DNA from 2 places in the Pseudoalteromonas apostichopi genome. Region 1 is predicted to be linked to the other one. Evidence: predicted binding sites of a transcription regulator. Region 1 holds the regulator's gene; the other holds the start of a gene.
The links. The regulator sigma-54, encoded in region 1, starts transcription at its own class of promoters, with help from an activator protein. The targets are predictions, from matches to a motif close to GTTGGCACGNNNNTNGNNT.

Region 2: QUE86_RS11610 (P-II family nitrogen regulator) is a predicted target of sigma-54. The motif match lies at 924-942, and genes of this name have one in related genera.

What each region holds. Positions count from the first base shown of each region.
Region 1 is NZ_AP028065.1:2,171,996-2,176,716, forward strand. Features, by position in the region: gene rapZ (RNase adapter RapZ) at 1-335, opposite strand, end outside; gene ptsN (PTS IIA-like nitrogen regulatory protein PtsN) at 336-788, opposite strand; gene hpf (ribosome hibernation promoting factor) at 792-1,079, opposite strand; gene QUE86_RS09770 (RNA polymerase factor sigma-54) at 1,107-2,603, opposite strand; gene lptB (LPS export ABC transporter ATP-binding protein) at 2,721-3,446, opposite strand; gene lptA (lipopolysaccharide transport periplasmic protein LptA) at 3,443-3,964, opposite strand; gene lptC (LPS export ABC transporter periplasmic protein LptC) at 3,954-4,508, opposite strand; gene kdsC (3-deoxy-manno-octulosonate-8-phosphatase KdsC) at 4,505-4,721, opposite strand, start outside.
Region 2 is NZ_AP028065.1:2,573,938-2,578,658, reverse strand. Features, by position in the region: gene QUE86_RS11615 (ammonium transporter) at 1-530, opposite strand, end outside; gene QUE86_RS11610 (P-II family nitrogen regulator) at 540-878, opposite strand; gene QUE86_RS11605 (diguanylate cyclase domain-containing protein) at 1,060-2,289, opposite strand; gene QUE86_RS11600 (S10 family peptidase) at 2,534-4,051, shown strand; gene QUE86_RS11595 (hypothetical protein) at 4,170-4,721, shown strand, end outside.

The DNA.
Region 1 (4,721 bases):
AGTGGCAAAGAATCAATGGATAATGGGTGTAAACGACGAGTCTCTGAAAAGCGTTTTATCAGGGTTTGGTCATCACTGTCTAAGTAAAAAAGTGTTGGATTTGCGAAACCAGGAAGGTACTCAAGAATATCATTAAATTCTTGCTGCTCTTTTGGAAGGTTACGCACATCAATACTGACCGCTATTTTATCGTAGTTATCTGATACGCTACGCACGAGCGAAGGCAGTAAATTGACTGGAATATTATCAACGCAATAATAACCTAAGTCTTCAAGTACTCGTAAAGCGACCGATTTACCTGAGCCTGAGCGACCGCTGATAATGATTAATTCCATTTATGCCTCTGCTGATATAACCTGAAACAGTTGCTGATCGGTAGTAGCACTACGCAGCTGTTTACAAAACTCTTTATCTTTAAGTCTATCAGCAATTGTTGATAAGGTCTTTAGATGAAGCTGAGAGTCACCATCTGGTACGATGAGTGCTACGAAAATGTCAACAGGGCGATTATCAATTGCATCAAAATTGATTGGGGATTCACTCACTATGACAAACGCCTGAGGTTCATCGGCGCCACTCATTCGGCCATGTGGAATAGCAATACCTCGGCCAATACCGGTGCTACCTAGCTTCTCTCGGTTGAGTAAAGCATTTAGGATATCTTGTTGAGATAAATGAGGAAGCTGCTGGTGAGCCAGTTCGCTGATATATTCAAGAATTCTTTTTTTGCTATTAAAAAGGACCGCAGCTTTGCTGCAGTCCTGATTAGTAAGTGAACTTAGTTTCATAATTTAATGTCGAGCTAATTTCTCTTTGTGTTTAATGACTTGGCGATCAAGCTTATCGATCAACGAGTCAATGGCTGCGTACATATCTTGATGTTCTGTAGAAGCGAACAATTCGCCTCCGTTTACATGTAAAGTTGCTTCTGCTTTTTGGCTTAATTTTTCTACATCTAGAATGACATGAACATTATTAATATGGTCAAAATGCCTTTCTAGTTTCGCAAACTTGGTGTTTACATAGTCTCTTAATGAATCAGTGATTTCTACATGACGACCAGTTAAATTTAGTTGCATAAGCATTTTTCCTTCTATGTAAAACGTCTAAATCAAACTCTTACGCTGATTAGACGGAGGTATTGCTAGAGACTCACGATATTTTGCAATTGTACGTCTAGCTACTTTAATTCCTTGCTCAGCCAATATATCTGCAATTTTGCTATCACTCAATGGTTTAGCCGAGTTTTCTGCAGCGACTAACTTCTTGATTAAAGCGCGTATTGCTGTTGAAGAACACTCACCACCATTTTCAGTGCTGACATGGCTTGAGAAGAAATATTTCAACTCAAAAATACCCCTAGGGGTATGCATATATTTTTGCGTTGTTACTCGTGAAATCGTCGATTCATGCATTTCGACCATTTCAGCAACATCATTTAGCACCATCGGCTTCATTGCTTCTGGGCCATGCTCAAAGAAAGCTTGTTGTTGTTGAACGATACAGTTGGTCACTTTTAATAGTGTATCGTTACGGCTTTCTAAGCTCTTAATAAACCACTTTGCTTCTTGTAAGTGAGAGCGAATAAATTGGCTGTCGCTACTTGATTTAACAGAGCGAGACATAGCCGCATATTGGCTGTTCACTCTAATCTTTGGCATACTATCTGGGTTTAACTCAACCACCCAGCGACCTTTTACTTTTTTCACTGATACATCAGGTATGACGTACTCAGACTCTTCGCGTACTATGCTATCCGCAGGCTTAGGGTTTAAGCTGTGAATTAGCGTCATTACTTCTTTAAGCTCATTTTCTTTAAGCTTAGTCTTTTTCATCAAAGTTCGATAGTCGCGACTCGCTAATAATTCGATATGCTCAGATAAAACCATTTTAGTTTCAGCTAAATATGGCGTGTTTGCATCGAATTGGCGAAGTTGAATACACAGGCATTCCTGTAAACTACGCGCCCCAATACCGACAGGATCAAACAATTGAATTCTCTTTAGGACCGCTTCGACTTCATCAAGTTCGATTTCTTCTTCATCACTATTTTGATTAAAGCTCTCGACGATATCTTCACAGCTTACCGTTAAAATACCAGAGTCATCGATAGCCTCAACAATTGCCACAGCAATCGCTTCATCAGTCGGACTAAAGGGAGTGAGCTGTAATTGCCACATAAGGTATTCGTGAAGGGTTTCGGTCGATGCACCTTGATAAATAGATTCATCTTCTGGCATTGGCCCTGATGATGTTGATGGAGCGGCACTCATGTACTCATCCCATGTAACATCCATGGCTAAATCGTCACTTACAGTGTCTTTATTTAGAGCATCACTGCTTTCTTGTTCATATTCGCTAGGTGCTTCGTCTGCAGAAGCGCTGACTTGCACATCGTCAGATTCAGCTTTTTGCTCATTTTTGCCGATGCTTTCTTCGTTGTAATCCGCTTCTTCCACTTCAAGTAAAGGGTTACTATCTAGCGCCTCTTGAATTTCTTGTTGGAGATCCAATGTACTGAGCTGCAACAAACGAATAGCTTGTTGCAGTTGTGGAGTCATTGTAAGTTGCTGGCCCATGCGCAGCTGTAATGATTGCCTCATGTATCCCTAACAATCCTTTTTTTAAGTTATCGATAACTGTGCAAAGACAGTTAAGTTATTATCGATTTATTGTCATTGTTATAAGTCTAGCAGATGCTCTAGTCGGTGGCGTAATGGTTACAGCCTAAATTGCTCGCCTAGATAAACATCGCGTACAGTTTGGTCAGCTAATACGTGCTCAGGTGTGCCTGATGCAATTAGCTCCCCATGAGAAACAATGTAGGCTTTTTCACAAACATCAAGGGTTTCTCGAACATTATGGTCAGTAATTAGTACACCAATACCACGATTTTTTAGGTGCTCAATAATTTTCTTTATATCTAACACTGAAATTGGATCAACACCAGCAAAAGGCTCATCTAAAAGGATAAATTTAGGATTAGCGGCTAATGCGCGAGCAATTTCAACGCGGCGACGTTCACCACCAGATAGCGCCATACCTTGACTATCACGGATGTGTTGGATGCTAAATTCATCTAATAAGCTATTTAGAGTTTCTTCCCGCGTGGTTTTATTTAGATCTTTACGAGTCTCTAAAATAGCCATCAAGTTTTGGTAAACTGTTAACTTTCGAAAAATCGAAGATTCTTGCGGTAGATAACCAATACCCAACCTCGCACGGCTGTGCATTGGCAAAAGGGTAATATCGTTATCATCGATGCTAATTTTACCTTTGTCGCTCGGAACTAGGCCTACAATCATGTAAAAAGTCGTGGTTTTACCAGCACCATTTGGGCCAAGCAAGCCAACAATACTGCCAGCTTCAACTTCCAGACCGACATTTTTAACCACTTGGCGGCCTTTGTAGCTCTTAGCTAAAAGCTCTGCTTTTAATGTGCTCATGGTTGGCCTTTATTGTCTTTTTTATTTTCAACAGGTACTAAAATAGTGTGTACACGATCTGATGAGTTTTCGTCTTTTTCAGCACTGATAAGCTGCTGAGCCATATCATAGGTAATGCTTTTCGCTGTTACTTTTTGACCAGCTTGGGTAACTTCAGCTTCACCGTTTAAGGTTAAGAAGCGTTTCGCAACATCATAACGAACTTCTTCAGCACTGGCGCTCATTACGGAACCATCCGTTTGTTTTTCTTCGAAGTAAGCTGGTTTGCCTGTTGCAATAATTAGCTCTACTGTACCTTCGGTATCACCGCCGTGTGCTTCAAGACGTTCTGCTGTAATACGACGATTACCATGCACGATCTCTACGTTACCTTCAAATATGCCAACGCCATCTTTTAGTTTACCAACTTGGCGATCTGAGCTAATGCTAATTTGTGCGCCAGTTTGCTCGGCAGCGGTGCCGGAAAACGCAATCAATAAGCTTGGGATCAGGAGTAATTTCTTCAGTTTATTGGTCATAGTATATGGTTCGTGTATGGTTAGTTAACTCAACAATTTCGGTTTTTAAATCGGCTTTTAAGCCTTTACCGGTAATCTTTAAATTCGGTCCTGTTAGTGTTACAGGTTGCTTTGAAAACATGGTCATTTTATTAATGTCGACATTAATGTTTTCTGCTTTTATATCTTCGATCATACCGTTATGGGTTAAGTTTTTAGCAACTACATCCCCTTCAAAAATCAGCTGATCATTTTCGTATAAAGTGGCTTCTTTGGCTTTTACTTGCCAAACCTGCTGGTCGCCATAAATAGTAAATACAGGTTGCTCAAAAAAGGTAAACCCTAATTGTTGATACAACTCCATTTTAGCCGCAGCTACTTTATGACTGATTTTTCCTTGCTCGTCATAAGCAGTTTGCTTTAACGCCACCGCAGTGTAATCAGGCGTTGCAATGATCTCGTCTTCACTAGTTATTGTGTCTGCTGATTGATTAAAGTACGGATACCACAACCACACCATGCAACAAACAAAAACAACACTCAGTAAAATACGGGCTATATTCATGCGCTGGTTCCATCGCTAGTTAACGGCTTACCGTTTTCTAACATCAGTAAATCAGTTAATTCACGCACGGCTCCAAAGCCACCTGGTAATAATGTGGTGTAATGAGCCAGCTTTTTAATTAGTGGGTGTGCGTCGTTAACAGCAACAGCAAACCCTACTTTTTCCATTACTGGTAAGTCTGGACCATCATCACCAATATAGGCAATTTGCTCA
Region 2 (4,721 bases), 400 kb from region 1:
AGCGCTGCCGCAGCACCTGCACCATGAACGATTGCAGAACCAGCGAAATCAACAAAGCCCATTTCAGATAAGAAGCCTGCGCCCCAAGTCCAGTAACCTTCGATTGGGTAGATAAAACCAGTTAAAACAACAGTAAAAACTAAGAATGCCCATAACTTCATACGCTCAGCCACCGCGCCAGATACGATTGACATAGCCGTTGCTACGAACACAACTTGGAAGAAGAAATCAGACTCTAAAGAGTGGTCCGCATCAGCAGCTTGAGTGCCAATTAATGCGCCAAATGAAGGAATGAAACCGCCTTCTGCATTATCAACATACATGATGTTGTAACCCACTAATAAAAACATAGTGCAGGCAATAGAAAATAGTGCAACGTTTTTAGTTAGGATTTCTGTTGTATTTTTTGCACGCACTAAACCTGCTTCCAGCATAGCGAAACCAGCCGCCATCCACATTACTAAAACACCCGACATTAAAAAGTAAAAAGTGTCGAGTGAGAACTTCAACTCTACGATAGTGTTTTCCATAATTCCCCCTTAAATTGCTTCTTCATCTAGTTCGCCCGTACGAATACGAACGATTTGGTCTAAGTCGTAAACAAAAATTTTGCCGTCACCAATTTTGCCTGTTGAAGCAATTTTTGTGATGGTTTCAACTACGCGTTGACAATTTTCGCTACGAGTTGCAATTTCAAGTTTGATTTTTGGAATAAAATCGACTTGGTATTCAGCTCCACGATATAGTTCAGTATGACCGCGTTGACGACCAAAGCCTTTTACATCAACAACTGTCATCCCCTCAATGCCTAAATCAGCCAATGCTTCACGTACATCATCAAGTTTGAATGGCTTTATTATTGCACTAATCATTTTCATAGTGGCCCCCTTCGGACGCTTATTGTTATCCTGTTGGTTTATACAATCCAACCTTTGTGCCATTATTTTTTATTCTTTAATATCAATTGGTTATGAATAAAAACTAGTTTTTGCACAAAAAAAATGCACCCTAATGGTGCATTTTTTTAACAATTAGCCAGCGCTGGTGCAGTAAGCACAACTATAACTGAACTAAGCAGTTCCGATCTTGCTGTTTGGCTTGATATAAGGCTTTGTCAGCAATGCGCATCGCAGCTGTAAGTGATACTTTTTGGAATAGGGTCATACCGATACTCATCGTTAATGAATAAGGCTCACCGTTAATTGAAAAAGCATGACTCGCTAACTGCTCTCTGAAAATATTGAGTTTAGATTCTGCGTTAGCTAAATTCATATTGTGCAGAACCACTGCAAATTCTTCGCCGCCAATTCTAGCGATAGTGAAGTCATCAAATTTAGTCTTTAAAAATGAAGACACTTGTTTTAGAGCCTGATCACCTGCTTCATGACCAAACTGGTCATTCACATTTTTAAAGAAGTCGATATCAAGCAAGGCCAGTACGTTTTCTTGCTCAACATTTTTAAGCAGTTTTTCTGCGTATTGATAAAAATAACGACGATTATGCAAACCAGTTAAATGGTCGCGGTATGCACTTTCTTTTATATCAGCTATTAAAGCTAACTGCTCCATGGTTTGCATAACACGGCAATGAAACTCTTCATTCATAAACGGCTTAGTTAAAAAGTCGTTTGCTCCGTATTTAATAAAACGCGCCGACAAGCCATGCTTACCCGCACCGGATAACCCGATAATTGCTAAGTCATCACGGCCACGGAAATTACGCACCGCTTTCACTAACTCAAAACCATCCATTGTTGGCATTGCATAGTCTGTAAGTAACAACTTAATCTCAGGGTCGTCTTTTAACATTTGCAATGCTTGCTCACCATCTTGGGCATCGCGTACATCAAACAATTGCTTTTCGAGCATTTGCTTCATTAAAGTGCGGCTCAATACTGAGTCATCGGCTACTAGCGCTTTACTCCCATCATTTCTAAGTAGTTGCGCAACAAGCTTTATCGCATAATGATATGAATCACGGTTATCTTTAACCACGTAATCTACTACACCAAGCTCTAACATTTGCTGGCGAATATATTCATCAATCTTTGATGTCAGGACAACGGTTGGAATATTTTTTGATAAGGTGTATTTAGCTACTTCGCCATTCATCGCATCAGGTAGCGTTAAATCGACTAAGGCTAAGGTGTAATCGTGCTCTGATATTAAAGAGACGCCCTCTTTTAAAGACCACGCAAAGTCAACAGCTACATCTAAATAGTGAGCAGCGAGATGACGTAACACTTGCTGTACTACTTTACTGTCTTCGACGACTAATACTCTTTGCATTGCAACTTCTCTTTTCTAAGCACGTGTACACAGATTATAAACACGCTAAATATACGTCATTTTTTAATCTAGCTAAATAATTAAGCAAAATATCTTTGCTAAAAAAATGCACTTTTTTGTAACCAGCTCAGCATTTCCGGTTATTTTACTATTTAACAGCTAATATTGGTCACTAGTCTCATTAGTTTGTCATCGAGTTGGCTTTACTTTTTAATAGCTGCAATTCGAATAATAAGGAATCAACATGAAACTAGTTAGTTTTATTGGCTTGTCAGTGACAGCACTAACACTGACCTTCAGTACTCCAAGCTTTGCAGATAATGGACGTCGTATTGACGTTGACAGCAAAGTAGTGACAGAGCATAAAGCTCGCATTAATGGTGAGCGCTTTTCATATACCGCAACCACTGGCACACAACCGGTTTGGAATGAACAAGGTGATGCCGTAGCAACGCTGCAATATACTTATTATACCCGTGATAAAGTAGACGATAGAACAAAACGTCCTTTGGTCTTTTCTTTCAATGGCGGCCCAGGCTCTGCATCAGTATGGATGCACCTTGCCTATACTGGACCACGTGTATTAAAAATTGATGACGAAGGCTACCCAGTTCAACCTTATGGCGTAAAAGATAACCCTTACTCAATTTTAGACGTGGCTGATATTGTTTATATCAACCCAGTAAACACGGGTTACTCACGTGTTCTTGAAAACGAAAAAGGTGAGCTGCCGAGTAAATCAGACCAACAAAAAATGTTCTTTGGTGTTAACGCTGACATCAAATACTTAGCAGAGTGGTTAAATACTTTTGTTTCTCGCAACGAGCGCTGGCGCTCACCTAAGTTCTTAATTGGTGAGAGCTATGGTACGACTCGTGTTTCTGGTCTTGCTCACGAATTACAAAATCGCCAATGGATGTATATCAACGGCGTTATTTTAGTATCACCAACTGAAATTGGTATTAAACGAGAAGGCCCGGTAGAAGCAGCTAATCGCCTACCTTACTTTGCAGCGACAGCTTGGTACCACAAAGCCCTCAGCGCAGACTTACAAGCAAAAGACTTAGACGAGTTACTACCTGAAGTTGAACAGTTCACCGTTAATAAGTTTTTACCAGCAATTGCTAAAGGTGGTTTTTTACCTGCAGATGAAAAGCGAGCAATCATTAAGCAAGCAGCAAAATACGCAGGCTTATCTGAGAAGTTTGTTGAGCAAAACAACCTTGATATTCCAACTAATTTCTTTTGGAAAGAGTTATTACGTGAGCGCGGCCAAACAGTGGGTCGTTTAGATTCTCGTTACCTAGGTATCGACAAACGTGATGCAGGTGAGTCTCCTGATTACTGGGCAGAACTGACTTCTTGGTTACACTCATTCACGCCTGCAATTAACTATTATCTTCGTGAAGAGCTTAACTACAAAACAGATATCAAATATAACCTATTTGGTAATGTTCACCCTTGGGACCGCTCAGGCAACAACACAGGTGAAAACTTACGTTTAGCAATGGCACAAAACCCATACTTAAACGTGATGATCCAATCTGGCTACTATGACGGTGCAACAAACTACTTTGATGCTAAATACACAATGTGGCAGTTAGATCCAAGTGGCAAAATGAAAGATCGCTTAAGCTTTAAAGGCTATCGTAGTGGTCACATGATGTATTTACGCCATGCTGATTTAGAATCATCAAATAATGACTTACGTGATTTTATCCTTAAATCACTACCAGCCGAAAGCAAATCAGCAAAATACTAAACAGCGTATTTGCAAACCCATAATAGAAAAAGCCCGTTTTATGCGGGCTTTTGTTTTTCCACCAATCTATTTGGGTATATACTCAAGTCATTGATTTAAGGATTTGGATAATCAGCAAATGGCAGAAAAATTTCGTGTGATGTTTGCAGGCCTTGAAGCCGGTGTCGACCAAACACAAGCAACAGAACAACTAGCCGCAAAACTAAAAACAACAACAGACAAAGTAGCGACCCTGTTTGAGCATAAGCCATTATTTGCGCCGAGCGAGCAAGATAAAGCACTTAAACAAGCTAAGTTGCTTGCCAGTGTAGGCATTAAAGCTAAACTCCAAAGCGTTAATCAAACAGCCACCAGCAGCCAATCAACAAATTTAGCCGCACAAGCCAAAGAGCGTGAAGAACGTATTTTCGATGCCCTCGATTACATTACCAGTAGCCTTATTCGCCTAGAAGAAAAGCTAGATGACCTAGAGCAACGTTTACCTGAGCCAGAAAATAATAGTGTTGCTGATAGCGACGATAGCTGGCAAGAAGATGCTCTGCTGCTTGAAGACGAATTAACAGAGCCCGTTAAAAAACGCTCAAACACACTACTCTATTCGCTTATTGCGATGGTCATTTTATTATTAATCATTTTGGGTGTAGTGGAGCTTTTTCCTGAACTTTTCTCC